2 regions of the Tardiphaga sp. GW821-FHT12E02 genome follow, and region 1 is predicted to be linked to the other one. Evidence: predicted binding sites of a transcription regulator. Region 1 holds the regulator's gene; the other holds the start of a gene.
What was found. The regulator LexA, encoded in region 1, represses DNA repair genes until DNA is damaged. The targets are predictions, from matches to a motif close to TGTTCNNNNTGTGTTCNG.
Positions count from the first base shown of each region.

Region 2: the regulator LexA is predicted to act here: its motif matches at 4,659-4,676, upstream of uvrA (excinuclease ABC subunit UvrA).

Region 1 covers NZ_JBXAQK010000001.1:3,399,268-3,406,819, forward strand. The annotation lists gene AC1RQ5_RS16085 (ComEC/Rec2 family competence protein) at 1-1,840, shown strand, start outside; gene lexA (transcriptional repressor LexA) at 1,847-2,557, opposite strand; gene AC1RQ5_RS16095 (GNAT family N-acetyltransferase) at 2,913-3,491, opposite strand; gene AC1RQ5_RS16100 (Orn/Lys/Arg family decarboxylase) at 3,488-5,863, opposite strand; gene AC1RQ5_RS16105 (molybdopterin molybdotransferase MoeA) at 6,003-7,208, opposite strand; gene AC1RQ5_RS16110 (hypothetical protein) at 7,326-7,552, shown strand, end outside.
Region 2 covers NZ_JBXAQK010000001.1:3,815,721-3,823,272, reverse strand. The annotation lists gene AC1RQ5_RS18105 (hypothetical protein) at 199-543, shown strand; gene AC1RQ5_RS18100 (hypothetical protein) at 521-1,576, shown strand; gene uvrA (excinuclease ABC subunit UvrA) at 1,592-4,573, opposite strand; gene AC1RQ5_RS18090 (outer membrane protein) at 4,803-5,522, opposite strand; gene AC1RQ5_RS18085 (single-stranded DNA-binding protein) at 5,979-6,482, shown strand; gene AC1RQ5_RS18080 (endonuclease/exonuclease/phosphatase family protein) at 6,499-7,347, opposite strand; gene AC1RQ5_RS18075 (carbohydrate ABC transporter permease) at 7,349-7,552, opposite strand, start outside.

The DNA.
Region 1 (7,552 bases):
CGAGGAGCGTGAGCGCAGCGATCGTTTCGTCTTGCGCGTGGCGACGATGGAAACGCAGCGCGATGCCGTCCGGCTGACACGCGTGCGGCTGTCGGTGAAAAAGGGGACGGCGCCTGCGGTCGGCAGCTTTGTCGAACTCAAGGCGCGGCTGCAGCCGCCGCTCGCGCCGTTGCGACCCGGTGGCTACGATTTCGCGCGTGATCTGTATTTCCAGGGCATCGGCGCGTCCGGCTTTGTCACCGGCGCAATCCGGAAGGTCGATCCGCCGACGCCGCCATCGCACCACCTGCAATATGCTGCCACGATGCAGGGGATGCGGGACGCCATCGACGCGCGCATCCGCGCTTCGCTCTCGGGCGATAACCGCGCAATCGCGACGGCGCTGCTGACCGGACGGCGCGACGCGATTTCGGCTGATGTCAACGACGCCATGTTCATCTCGGGCCTCGGGCATGTGCTGTCGATTTCCGGCTATCACATGGCTGTCGTAGCCGGCGTCGTGTTCTTCGTCGTCCGCGCGCTGCTGGCGCTGGTGCCTGTGCTGACGGTCACGTTTCCGATCAAGAAAGTGGCGGCCGTGGCGGCGCTGCTTGCCGCACTGTTTTATCTGCTGCTATCCGGCGCCGAGGTCGCGACGCAAAGATCTTTCATCATGACGGCGGTGGTGCTGATCGCCATCATGGTCGATCGCCGCGCCATCACCTTTCGCACGCTGGCAATCGCGGCTCTCATCGTGCTGATCGTAACGCCGGAGGCGCTGGTGCATCCGAGTTTTCAGATGTCGTTCGCGGCGACGCTGGGGCTTGTGGCGCTCGTGCAGATCGGCATGCCGGGTCTGTTTGCGACATCGGAAAGCTCGACGACGGCGCGGATTGTTCTGTGGGGTGGGCGTGAACTGGCGTTGTTGCTCTTGGCGTCGCTGGTCGCCGGTCTCGCGACGATGCCCTACGCGGCCTATCATTTTCACCGCGTCACGCCCTATGGCATCATCGCCAATCTGTTGGCGATGCCGGTGGTGTCGGCGCTGGTGATGCCGGCAGGGCTGCTCGGGCTTGTCGCCATTCCGTTCGGCTTCGACAGCGTGTTCTGGCACGTCATGGAGATCGGCCTGCAATGGATGATTGTCGTGTCCAAATGGGTGGCCGGGTTGCCCGGTGCGATCGGCCGTGTGCCCGCCTTCGGGACGGGGCCGCTGATTGCCGCCAGTTTTGGGATCGTACTGCTCGCCTTGCTGCGCACGCCGTTGCGTTATGCCGGGGTCATTGCTCTCGCGGTTGCTATGGCCTGGGCGGCGGCCAGCAAACAGCCTGACATCCTCATTGCCGGCGACGGTCATAGCGTGGCCGTGCGCGGCCGCGATGGGCGGCTGCAGGTGATGCGCAGCGGCAAGGATGCGTTTCTCGTGAAGGAATGGCTGGCCGCGGATGCTGATGCGCGGCTGCCCACGGATCAGTCGCTCGGCGACAGCGTGTCGTGCGATCCCTCAGGCTGCGTGGCAGCGCTCAACGATGGCGCCCTGATTGCCCTCACACTGCAGCCCGAAGCGTTCAGTGAGGACTGCGAGCGCACGGCGGTCATCGTGACGATGAGGCAGCCGCCGGCCGATTGCCGGGCGATGGTGATCGATCGCGAGGCACTGCAAAGTCAGGGAGCCACAGGCCTGCGGCGCGTCGGGAACGGCTTTGTCGTGGAGGCATCACGCGCGCGCGGTCTGCAGCGCCCTTGGGCACGGGCACCTGATGATGTCGCAGAAACTGCAATATCGACCGGCCAACGCGCACGCCAGGGACCGGTCGATGCAACGCCGACGGAGACGGATCTCCAGCCGGACGATCACTAAAAGCGCTCAGTAGCGGCGATAGAGACCGGTGAGCTTGCCCTGGATGCGGACGCGGTTCGGCGGCAGGATGCGGACTTCATAGGCCGTATTCGCCGGCTCCAGCGCGATCGAGGCGCCGCGGCGGCGGAAGCGCTTCAGGGTGGCTTCCTCGTCGTCGATCAGCGCGACCACGATGTCGCCGGTGTCGGCACTGTCGGATTTCTGGATCAGCGCCATGTCGCCATCGAGGATGCCGGCGTCCTGCATGGAATCGCCGCGCACCTCGAGGGCGTAATGTTCGCCATTGCCGAGCATGTCCTGCGGCACGCTGATGGAGTGGCTGCGGGTCTGCAGCGCCTCGATGGGCGTGCCGGCTGCGATCCGGCCCATGACGGGCACCGAGATGGTGCGGCCGCCGTCATCCTCACTGGCAACCGGTGCCGGAGCAGAGCGGCTCTTGCCGAGATTGCCTTCGATCACGCTTGGCGTGAAACCACGGCGGCCGGTGGGGGCTGCGGTGGTGAGTTCGGGCAACTTGATGACTTCGATCGCGCGGGCGCGGTTCGGCAGGCGCCGAATGAAACCGCGTTCTTCCAGCGCCGTGATCAGGCGGTGGATGCCGGACTTGGAGCGTAGGTCCAGTGCATCCTTCATTTCGTCGAAGGAGGGCGGCACACCGGCTTCCTTCAGCCGCTGGTCGATGAAGCGGAGCAGTTCATATTGTTTGCGCGTGAGCATCTGAAGCCATCCTTAGTTGGCAAGGCCTTCAAGCAACGATTGTCAGGCCGCCGCGTGTGTTTCAGGACCTCGTTATCGGCGATCAATCAGACCGTCGGTCGAGGGCAGTCACGAGTTTGGGCACTCTCGATTTCACTAAGCCGCAGAATCTCGAAACAAATCATGAACGAACACTATCTGTTCCGTACATGTTCCGCAATGGCTAATTTCGCCTCAAGGATGCGTTGCTGACCAGAAAACGCGGACCGTAGGATGGGCCGAGCGCGTGCGCGAAGCGCCGGCGTGAAACCCATCATTCCGTCGATGCGGCGGGCTCCGCCGATGGGTTTCGCTGCGCTCTACCCATCCTACAAGATCACAGAATCCGCTCGGACAGCGCCATCGGCGGTGGCGGAGTGGTCACGCCGGCCGCCAGGGATCGCTGCACCATGACCGTGTCGGCCCAGCGGCCGGAACGGTAGGCGACGCCCGCCAACACGCCGACCCGCGCAAAGCCGAAATGATCGTGCAGGCCGAGCGAGGGGGCATTGTCGGCGTCGATATAGCCGATGATCTGGCGGAAACCGGCGGCGGCGCAGACATCGATCAGTTCGCGCAGCAACCGGCCGCCGACGCCTTTGCCGGTGTGCTCGTGATGCACATAGATCGAGTGTTTCACGGCATAGCGATAGGCTGGTCGCTTGCGGAACTGGACCACATAGGCATAGCCGACGACTTCGCCGCCGCGCGTTGCAACGATGTGCGGGAAGCGTTTGTTCTTCAGGTTCTTGCGACGATCGCGCAGATCGTCGGGCTGCATCGCATCGGCATCGCTGACGCCTTCCTCTACGCCTTGGCGGATGTGGCGGCGATAGATCGAGAGCATCGCATCGACATCGCTGTCGCGTGATGGCCGGACGATGATCGGGGTGTCGGTCGCCTCTTGCGAACTCACTTGCGGGGATCCCGCTCTTCGGAGACCACGTAGGTGTAGAGCCGGATGCGGCCCGAGGCATCCACCTTGCGATAGATGCCCTGGATTTCGACGTCGAAGCCCGGGAAGGTGTTGAAGCAGGTTTCGAACATCTTGAGATAATCGATCATGGGCTGCGCGCGCGCCGTGAGGCGCTCGCCTGGCACGATGGTCGCGATGCCCGGCGGATAGACAACGAAGGGCGTGGTGGCGATGCGGCCGGAGATCTCGTCGATCGGCAGATAGTCGACGTCGTTGCGGACCAAGAGGCGCGCGGCGTCATGGGGCGACATGGCGATCTCCGGCAGGTGCTGGTCCATGAACTGCCTGGCCTGCAGGCCGCTGACATCGGCATTGCGATAGAAGCGGTGCATTTCGCCGCACAGATCGCGCAGGCGCACGCCGGCATAGCGGGCCGGGCGGCGGCGCGCGAATTCGGGGATGACGTCCTCGAGCAGGGCGTTGTCATCGTGGAAGCGCTTGAAGGCCACGAGGCCAGAGACTAGCGTGCCAGCCTTGCTCGCCTCGACGCCGGGGGTGAGCAGGAACAGCAGCGAATTCAGGTCGTTCTTCTCGGGCACAATCTGGTTTTCGCGCAGATATTGCGCAACCACCGGCGCCGGAATGCCGTGCTCGGCATAGTCACCGGTGGTGCGATCGAAGCCCGGCGTCAGCACTGTGAGCTTGTTCGGGTCGGTCATCGCGAAGCCGGCTTCCATATTCTGGAAACCGTGCCACTTGGCATCCGGCGAGAGCTGCCAGAAGGCGGGATTGGTGGCGAGCTGATCGGTGCTGATGCTTTCCCACGGCACGCTGTGAACCGCGCCGGACTGCGCGACGTCGGGAATCTCCACACGCACCGGCACGAAGGGCTCGAAGAACCAGCGGCGCTCGGGCCGGCTTTCCTTTTCCTCGAATTCGCGGCGCACTGCGCGCATTTTCTTGCGCAGCTCGATGCCGAGACGGATCGTGTCGTCCCACAGCACTTCGCCCGAGCGGCCCTTCATCATCTGCGCGCCCACATCGAGCGATGCGAACAGCGGATAGAACGGCGACGTTGAGGCGTGTTGCATGAAGCTTTCGTTGAAGCGGCGATGCTCGACACGGCGCTTCTGGCCGCGGATGTGGCGATCCTTCATGTGGATCTGCGACGCCTGCGAGAACGAGGCGAGCTGCTTGTGGGTCGATTGCGTGGCGATGATGCCGGGCGACTCCGGGCCGAGGTCCTTCAGGCCCATGGCGAAGCGGCCGGCATAGAGCGGGTGGAATTTCATGAAGCCCGCCCACGCCTCGTCGAACAGGATGTACTCGCAGAGATGTCCGATCCGCTTGATGATCATCTCGGCGCTATAGATGGTGCCGTCATAAGTGCATTGTTCGATGACAGCGACGCGGAACGGACGCTCGCGCTTCCAGGCGTCGGGATCGGTGACCATCGGATTGGTGCGGATGCGCTCGCGCAGCGCTTCCTCGCTGAAGGCGTCCCAGTTCATCGGGCCGATCAGGCCCCATGGATTGCGCTCGGTCGGCACATAGATCGGCGTGCCGCCGGAGATCATCAGCGCGCCATGCAGCGCCGCCTTGTGGTTGTTGCGGTCGAACAGCACGAGATCGCCGTCGGTCACAAGCGCCGACAGCGCGACCTTGTTGGAGGTCGAGGTGCCGTTGAGCACGAAATAGGTCTTCTCTGCGCCAAAAATCTTGGCGGCCTCTTTCTGCGCCTGCAGCGCCGGGCCTTCGTGGGTGAGGAGGTCGCCGAGATCGAGCACGGAATTGTCGAGGTCGTCGCGGAACACGGCTTCGCCGAGATGCTCCATGAACACGCGGCCGATCGGCGAGCGGCTGTAGAACACGCCGCCATTGTGACCGGGGCAGGTCCAGAGCTGGTTGCCTTCCTCGGCATAGTCGACGAGGGCGCCGAAGAACGGCGTCTTCAGCGTCTCGGCATATTGCTTGAGGCGGCTGACCAGGTTCTTGGCGATGAAGGGCGGGGTTTCTTCCGACAGGAAGATGTAGCCGTCGATGAAATCGAGCACCTCGACCGGAATGTCTTCGAAGCGCTGGCGGCGGATCAGCAGCATGATCGGGAAATCGAGGCCGCGACGACGCATCAGGTTGATCAGGGCTGCGGTCTTGCCTTCAAGGCCCTTCTTGCCCCAATCCACCACCATGCAGCCGATGGCGGCATCGGTCTGCACGGCAATCGCCGCGTCTTCCAGTTTGCGCGCCTTGACCACTTCGAAGCCGGATTTCTCGATTTCCTCGACGATCTGGTTGAGGCGGACGCCTTCCAGGTCATCGGCGTCGAAGGTCGGCATGGCGAAGAGGAAGTTGAAGCGCTTGAAATAGTCCATGAACGGGCACCGAATCTGTTGTCTGCGCTCTCTGTCGCCGCGTTACGTGACAACTTGGTGACCGAGGGCCGGCGGAATTTATGATGGGCTATGCCCCGGCGGACAACGCCTGAGGAACGTGTCGGTTCGCGGTATTCCGCTAAGTCGGAAGGCGAATGATCCGGCAGGGATCGCCGGCCTTGGCGGGCGGGGCGTTTGGCGGGCGCACCAGCAGGCCTTCAGCCACGGCAAGATTGCCGAGCAGCGAGGAGTCCTGCTTCGTCACCGGCGTCGCCACCAGTTTGTCGTCCTGCCATTCGAGGCGTGTGCGCAGGTAATCCTCGCGGTGGTCGTTGCCGGCGAGATCCCGCCCGAGGATGGCGGCTTCGCGAAAATGCTGGACCTCGCTGCGGCCCGCCAGCGCGCGCAGCAGCGGCACCATGAACAGGAAGCCGCAGACATAGGACGAGACGGGATTGCCGGGCAGGCCGATCACCCGCATGGCACTGCGGCGGCCATGCATCATCGGCTTGCCCGGCCGCATGGCGATCTTCCAGAACGCCATCTCGACGCCGGCCTCGATGAGCGATTGCTGCACGAGATCGTGGTCGCCGACGGACGCGCCGCCGGTGGTGATGAGGACATCGACGTTCAGTTCGATAGCGCGCCGGATCGCGGCGGTGGTGGATTCCAGCGTGTCGCGGGCGATGCCGAGATCGATCACCTCGGCGCCTTCAGCGCGCGCCAGCGCACGCAAAGCATAGCCGTTGGAGAGCACGATCTGGCCGGGGCCGGGCGTGGCGCCGGGAAGGACCAGTTCATCGCCGGTGGCCAGCATGGCGACGACGGGGCGGCGACGCACCGGGAGCTTCGGATGGTTCATGCCTGCGGCCAGCGCGAGGTCACGATCGGTAAGGCGGAGTCCTGCGCGCAACAGCACATCGCCTTGCTTGAAGTCCACGCCTGCGGCGCGGATGTGCTTGCCGGCTGTGGCTGCCTCGTTGATCACGACAATGTCGCCGTCACGCGTCGTGTCTTCCTGGATCACGATGCCGTCCGCGCCCGCCGGCACGACGCCGCCGGTGAAGATCCGCAGCGCTTCGCCGCCGGCGAGAGCACGGTCGAATGGCCTGCCGGCGGAAATCTCGCCGATCACGTTCAGCCTGGCGCCCAGCGTCGCATCCGCGGCGCGGACCGCATAGCCGTCCATGGCCGACATGGCTTCCGGCGGCTGCGTGCGCAGCGAGGCGACATCACGCGCCAGCACGCGGTGAAATGCGTCTTCCAGCGTGACGGTTTCCTCGGGCAAGCCTTCGGCACCGTTCAGGATCGCAGCCATGGCGTCGGTGAAGGGCATCAGGGCCATTGGCGGATCTCCGGATTTGCGTGGATGCCCGTCTTAAAGGAGCGGGCGGGGGAGGCAAGCGTCGGTTGTGCCGGTGGCGGGCTTGGGAATTGCTCCTGATGCCGTTACCAGAGAGGCATGACCGACGGGTACGATATGGGCGCTGGCGATGTCTTGCGCTGGCGCAGCGATGTGGACGCATTGTCGTTCCGGCCAGAGGGGCATGGCGGCGTCTGCATGGTGCATCGGCATGCGTTCCGGACACTGGTGAAGCACATGCCCACGCCGGAAGAATGTGCGGCGTTTTTTCACGCGCAGGAAACGGCGTTCCAGTTCGCAGCCCGCGCCAAGATCGCCCATGCGCG
Region 2 (7,552 bases), 420 kb from region 1:
GGACATTGGCGCGATGAAGGCCTCGGATATCGTTTCGCGTATGCGAGCTTCATAGGTGCTCTTGGCGCAAGCAGTGCCGCATCGGCTCATTTCGGTGAAGTTTATCAACCTGCCTTTGCGTTTTCGCAAAAGGAGATATTAAGATTTACAATCTCAGGTGGTTGTTGTAATATCTGCTATCTAGCTGCAGGGGCTTGTATGTCGATGATTGTATCGCGCGATGTCGCGATGTTAGTGGCGCCGTTTCTTGGTGCTGCAGTGCAGGAAGTGCTGCATTGGTACAATCTCAGAATGAGTCTTGATCGTGTGAAATACATCAGACTCCTGCGCTCGCGATATTATTGGATCGTGGTCTCGCTTTTCATTTTGATCACGGGAGCTGTCTGCCAGCTATGGTTTTGGGATGTAAGTTCAGATCCTAGAACGCTGTTTGTGTTCGGAGCAAGTTTACCCGCTCTAGTAAAACAAGCGGGAAGCGGCGTCTTAGCTAAAGCGCATTTGGGACCGGGTGAGGTCGTCAATGATTATTTTCTCGCGCGCTAAGAGTATATGTATCTTTCTGACAGTCTTAGTAGTCAGCTCTGCATTTTCAGGCACAGCAGATGCCCGCTTTAAATGGCGCGCTCCTTCTGTTTCAAAAGCGATCCCAATTCCAAGAACGCTTCCTTCCTCTCAACTGATGTTGCATTTCTTTGAGAGTAATACGCGGAATATCAATGAAGTAGTCGGAGTAAAAGATCCCGTTCTGGCAAAATCGCTCACAGATCATCTCGGTGAAGCCGGTCTAAAAACCGGGATCATTGAGAAAGGTGATCTCGAAGATTTCGTTCGTGCGTTCTACCCTGAGGTAAAGCTGTCCGCGTCAGGACTTTCAGGCGATGTCGATGGATCTTCGATCGCGCTGCTTAAGCCAATCAAAGGGGATGCTGCCACACCATCTGCCTTTTACGATAAGAGTAAGATCTCTGTTCTCCCTAGCAGCTTAGATAGTGCGGCAATCATAAGCATGTTACCTGCCTCTCCTGGAGAATATCGAAAGGTTTTTGCCCGGGCAGCGAGTCAAGGCGACCAGTCGGATCTCAAGGCTGGCGCAACTTTACGGAGCCACCCTCAGAATAAAGATATGTCCGCTCTCGTTGCAGTACGATCCAATGCATTTTCCGATGTGAAGGAAAATGTTCTAATCTTCGTTGGTCATAATGATGGCGGAGCGCTCGTCAACGTTAATGGAGCCAAACTTAAGATTAGAGATATCGCACGCGAATGTGTTGTAGCAGCAAAACTCTGTGTATTTCTTAGTTGTAATTCGGAGCTTTGGCTAGGCCAGGCGAATAGTATCGGTGTTGCTACAAAGTTGTCGATTAAGAAAGCCATAGCTCTCGCGGAAACACAGGCTCAGATAGTTGCGGAACGTTTGCATTCTGACGTGAAGTTTGAGCTTCTATCCCAAACAATTCAAAAAGAAGAAAGCGGGAAGCATCAGAGAAAGCTACTTGTGATACAGACCATTTCTGAAATTGTCATCATCGCCTTGGTGGCAGACGAGGACACCGAGTTCGCTTTGGCAAACCCATAAATCATTCGACAAATGTTACTCCGCCGCCTCGGCCGCCTTCCGCTTCTTCGGTTTCCCCGCTTTCGCCAGCACCGGCTTCAGGAACTGGCCGGTATAGCTCCGCGGTGCCTTGACGATATCTTCCGGCGGGCCCCAGGCGACCACTTCGCCGCCGCCGTCGCCGCCTTCGGGGCCGAGGTCGATGACCCAGTCGGCAGTTTTGATGACTTCAAGATTGTGCTCGATCACCACCACCGTATTGCCTTGCTCCACCAGCTCATGCAGCACTTCCAGCAGCTTTGCGACGTCGTGGAAATGCAGACCCGTGGTCGGCTCGTCGAGGATATAGAGCGTGCGGCCGGTGGCGCGCTTGCTCAGTTCCTTGGCGAGCTTCACGCGCTGCGCTTCGCCGCCCGACAGCGTCGTCGCCTGCTGGCCGACATGGATGTAATCCAGGCCTACGCGGTGCAAGGTTTTAAAAGTTTCGCGCACGCGCGGCACCGCCTTGAAGAAGTCGGCGGCTTCTTCCACGGTCATGTCGAGCACGTCGGCGATGGACTTGCCCTTGAACAGGACTTCCAGCGTCTCGCGATTGTAGCGCTTGCCCTTGCAGGTATCGCAGGTGACATAGACGTCGGGCAGAAAGTGCATCTCGATCTTGATGACGCCGTCGCCCTGGCAGGCCTCGCAGCGACCGCCCTTGACGTTGAAGGAGAAGCGGCCGGCTTCATAGCCGCGTGCTTTCGACTCCGGCAGGCCGGCGAACCATTCGCGGATCGGCGTAAAGGCGCCGGTATAGGTCGCGGGATTGGAGCGTGGGGTGCGGCCGATCGGCGACTGGTCGATCTCGATGATCTTGTCGATATGCTCGAGACCCTCGATGCGGTCGTGCGGTGCCGCGCCTTCGCTGGCGCCGTTCAGTTTTCGCGCGATCGCCTTGTAGAGCGTGTCGATCAGCAGCGTGGACTTGCCGCCACCGGAGACGCCGGTGATGGCGGTGAACAGGCCGAGCGGGAGTTCGGCCGAGACGTTCTTCAGATTGTTGCCGCGGGCATTGATGACCTTGATGGTGCGGCGGTGGTTCGGCGGCCGTCGCTCGGGCACCGGCACCGACATCTCGCCGGTGAGATATTTGCCGGTGAGCGATTTCGGATTCTTCATCACCTCGACAGGCGTGCCTTGCGCCACGATATTGCCGCCATGGGTGCCGGCGCCGGGGCCGACGTCGACGACATAGTCGGCGGCGATGACCGCGTCCTCGTCATGCTCCACCACGATCACGGTGTTGCCGAGATCGCGCAGCCGCCGCAGCGTGTCGAGCAGGCGCGCATTGTCACGCTGGTGCAGGCCGATGGACGGCTCGTCCAGCACATAGAGCACGCCGGTGAGGCCGGAGCCGATCTGCGAGGCGAGGCGGATGCGCTGGCTCTCGCCGCCGGACAGCGTGCCGGAAGAGCGGGCGAGGGTGAGATAGTTGAGGCCGACATCGAGCAGGAACGACAGCCGCTCGCGGATCTCCTTGAGGATGCGGACGGCGATCTCGTTCTGCTGCTTGTTGAGCAGTTTTGGCACGGTCTCGAACCAGTCGCCGGCCTTGCGCACCGACATTTCCGAGATATTGCCGATATGCATGCCGCCGATCTTCACCGACAGCGCTTCCGGCTTCAGGCGATAGCCGTTGCAGGCATCGCAGGGCACGTCGGAAAAATATTTGCCGAGTTCTTCGCGCGCCCATTCGCTTTCGGTTTCGCGAAACCGGCGATCGATATTGGTGACGACGCCTTCGAACGGTTTTTTGGTGTCATAGGCCCGGACGCCGTCCTCATAGGAGAACTTGATCTCGTCGTCGCCCGAGCCATGCAGCAGGACATTCTGCGTTTTCTTCGGCAGGTCCTTCCACTTGGTGTCGAGCGCGAACTTGTAGTGCTTGCCGAGCGCGGTGAGCGTTTGCAGATAATAAGGCGATGACGACTTCGCCCATGGCGCGATGGCGCCCTTGCGCAGCGTCAGCTCCTTGTCGGGAATGACGAGATCGGCATCGATGGTCTGTTCGACGCCGAGGCCGCCGCATTTCGGACAGGCGCCATAGGGATTGTTGAACGAGAACAGCCGCGGCTCGATCTCGGGGATGGTGAAGCCGGACACCGGACATGCAAACTTTTCCGAGAACAGGATGCGCTCGGCGCCGGTCTTGTCGTGAATCTTTGCGATCTTCTTCTTGCTGTCCTTGGCGGACTCCTCGACGGCAGCCGCGGGCGCATCGGCGTATTCGATCACCGCAAGGCCTTCAGCGAGCTTCAGCGCGGTCTCAAAACTTTCGGCGAGGCGCTGGCCGATATCCGGCCGCACCACGATGCGATCGACGACCACATCGATGTCGTGCGGGAATTTCTTGTCGAGGGTCGGTGCTTCCGCGAGTTCGTGGAATGCGCCATCGACCTTGATGCGCTGAAAGCCCTTCTTGAGATAGTCCGCAAACTCCTTGCGATACTCGCCCTTGCGGCCGCGCACCACCGGCGCCAGCAGATACAGCCGCGTGCCTTCCGGTAGCGCCAGCACGCGGTCCACCATCATCGACACCGTCTGGCTTTCGATCGGCAGACCCGTCGCCGGCGAATAGGGAATGCCGACGCGCGCCCACAGCAGGCGCATATAGTCGTAGATTTCGGTGACGGTGCCGACGGTCGAGCGTGGATTCTTCGAGGTGGTCTTCTGTTCGATGGAGATGGCGGGTGACAGGCCGTCGATCTGGTCGACATCCGGCTTCTGCATCATTTCGAGGAACTGGCGGGCGTAAGCGGAGAGCGACTCCACATAGCGACGCTGGCCTTCGGCATAGATCGTATCGAAAGCGAGGGAGGATTTGCCAGAGCCGGACAGGCCGGTGAACACCACGAGCTTGTCGCGCGGAATCGTCAGATCGACATTCTTGAGATTGTGCTCGCGCGCGCCGCGAATGGTGATGCTGCGTGCGTTCGCGGCGGCCTGCTGCCGCTTCGCCTTGATGATCTCGTCCATCGCAATGCAATCCCCGGCACGCCGCGCGCGCCACAAGCGGGCGAATCTCCGGAGGGGCCGGGATCAACGCCGAATTGAGTGTTGCTGGAACATAGGAAGAACGGTCGTGGATTTCCAGTGCCCTGCAGCGATCTTCAAACGTTTTGTTGGGGGCGGGGTTGCGGCCACGCGCGACAAAAGAAAAAGGCCGGCATTGCTGCCGGCCTTTCGAGGTTGGTCTTCTGGAAACTCAGTACTTCGCGACGACCGGGCCACCCCAGTTGAAGCGGTAGTTCAGGCCGGCCTTGACGACGTGCTGGTCGTTCTTGGACGAGGCGCCTGCGATCAGGGCCGGAGCATTGATGGTGGTGCTGCCGAAATCGTAATACTGGTATTCGACCTTGCCCGACCAGTTCTGGGTGAACAGGTATTCGAGGCCAGCGCCGACGGTGTAGCCGCTCGACTTGGTGGTGGTGTCGAAGGCAGCCGAGAGGCCGACCGGAACGAACAGGGTTTCGGTGGCGTCCTGATAAGCCCAGCCGCCCTTCACGTAGAGCAGTGCCGGACCCCAGGTGTAACCGAGACGACCGGTGACCGAGGCCAGGCCCTTCTGGTTCAGGTTGTAGCCGTAGCCCGACGGAGCGAACACGACGGTCGTGTTGTTGTTGCCAACCCAGCTGTACTGACCTTCCACACCGATCACCCAGTTCGGAGCGAACTGGTAGTCAGCGCCAACCTGCACGCCGCCGAGGAAGCGACCGTCGGAATTGTCCGAGGTGCCGCCGAAGCCGCTATTGCCGTTGAAGGCGCCACCGACATGACCGCCGATGTAGAAGCCGGTCCAGTTATAGATCGGGGCAGCGACGTAAGCCGGAGCCTTGGTGTAGGGACGAGCGGCCAGATCGGCAGCGGAGGCGGAAGCAGCGCCGAGCACGGCGAAAGCGGCAGAGGCCAGCAAAATCTTCTTCATAGGAAACTCCCCAGTCTGCGGTTTCTGGCGAAACCAAATCCCCGGCGCGAGCGCCAAATTCATTCGATGGTCGAAATATACGCGAGTCCGCCCAAAAAGCAGTCTCTCAAAAGTCACACTCGCATACGTTGTTCGCAGCAATCTAGATTAACAAAGAGTAAGCAAAAACAGCTGGGTAGATCGGTTGCACGATGGAACTGCGTGCCAAAAGCGACCCGCCCGGCTCTCGGTCTGTGGCGGGGTACCGCCGAATTGCTGGTCGCACGACCATCTTGAGAACGTAAAGAGAACGCGTTACGATAACTCGTCGTGGATAACCCATGCGGTGGGGACGTCCCGATGGTGCGGACCGTATAGGGTCGATCTTGGCAGCGGTTGCGCGCGGCCCGGCACTATGTGGCGGGCTTTGATGGTGGCATCCGATCAGCAATTCAGATTCGAGAGTAGGAGAGTGGCATGGCGGGTAGCGTCAACAAGGTGATTTTGGTCGGAAATCTCGGCAAGGATCCCGAGGTTCGCCGCATGCAGAACGGCAATCCGGTGGTGAACCTGACGGTCGCGACCTCGGACACCTGGCGCGACAAGGGCACCGGCGAGCGCAAGGAAAAGACCGAGTGGCATCGCGTGGTGATCTTCAGCGAAGGCCTCGCCAAGGTCGCCGAGCAGTATCTGAAGAAGGGCGCCAAGGTTTACATCGAAGGCGCGCTGCAGACCCGCAAATGGACGGACCCGCAGGGTGCGGAGAAATACACGACCGAAATCGTGCTGCAGGGCTTCAACTCCACGCTGACGATGCTCGATGGCCGCAGCGGCGGTGGTTCGGGCGGCGGTGCCGGCTATGGCGGCGACGACATGGGCGACAGCTTTGGCGGTGGCCAGTCCAGCGCCCCGCCGCAGCGCCGCGTGGCCGCAGCACCCGCCGGCGGCCGCAGCGACATGGATGACGACATCCCGTTCTGAGGCTGAGCTTCAGATCTTATCGAGACAGATCATCGGCCAGTTCGATCAGGACTGGCTGATGATCCGATGCAGCGGTCTCGCTATCGACCGAGATAGCCGACACGCGAGAAGCGAGATCCTCGCTGACAAAGACAAAATCCCGGCAGTCGGGACCATCCCAGAGATCGCGGTCGTAAAGGCCGCAAGTGGGCTCATGAGCCCGATCCGGATATCGGGTCGTCCAGGCATCGCGGTAATTCAATCCCGGTCGCGATGATCCGTGGATCATCGCATGCTCGGGTTCGGACACATCGAAATTGAAATCCCCGCAGAGCAGGCTGGATGCGGTGGTACGTCCAGCTTCGAACGGATCGACCGGCTGGGAAGCAGCGCCCTTTGGGCTCGTTGACGCTTCCTGCTGCAGATCAAGAAGCCGATCGACTTGCGTCCGGCGCTGGACGCTCGAGAAGAACTCCAGATGCGTATTGACGATCCGGAGCGGGCCGAAAGCGGTTTGGACTGTCACCTCCAGCGCATGGCGCCGCATGCTGCGGTGATCGCCGGATTCAGGCCATGGCAGCAGATGGTTGGCAATCTGCAGGACGGGCAGGCGCGAGAGCGTCAGATTGCCGAATGTCCTGAGTTGTCCGCTTTCACTGCAAGCCTCGACCGCCGGCCTGTAGACAGGTCGATGATCCGGAAGCAGCGCGGCAAGTGCGGCGCTCTGATCGATACCGCCATCCAGTTCGGGAAAGCCGGACGAGACTTCCTGAAAGCAATAGACATCGGCATCGGCCAGCGCTTTCGCGGTCGATACGATCCGCGCGAGATCGACCACGCCGTCGCAGCCTTTGCCCCACTGGATATTCCAGGTCACCAGTTTCATGTCAGCGGATTCCCGCGCGCATGAAGGACTGCACGAACTGGCGCTGGAACAGCAGGAAGCCGATCAGCAACGGCGCCATGGTCATCACCGTCGCCGCATTGATGAGCGACCAATCAACGCCGGTCTCCGGCGCGCCGAACACCGCGAGCCCCACAGTCAGCGGACGGCTGCCGACAGAATTGGTGACGATCAGTGGCCACAGCAG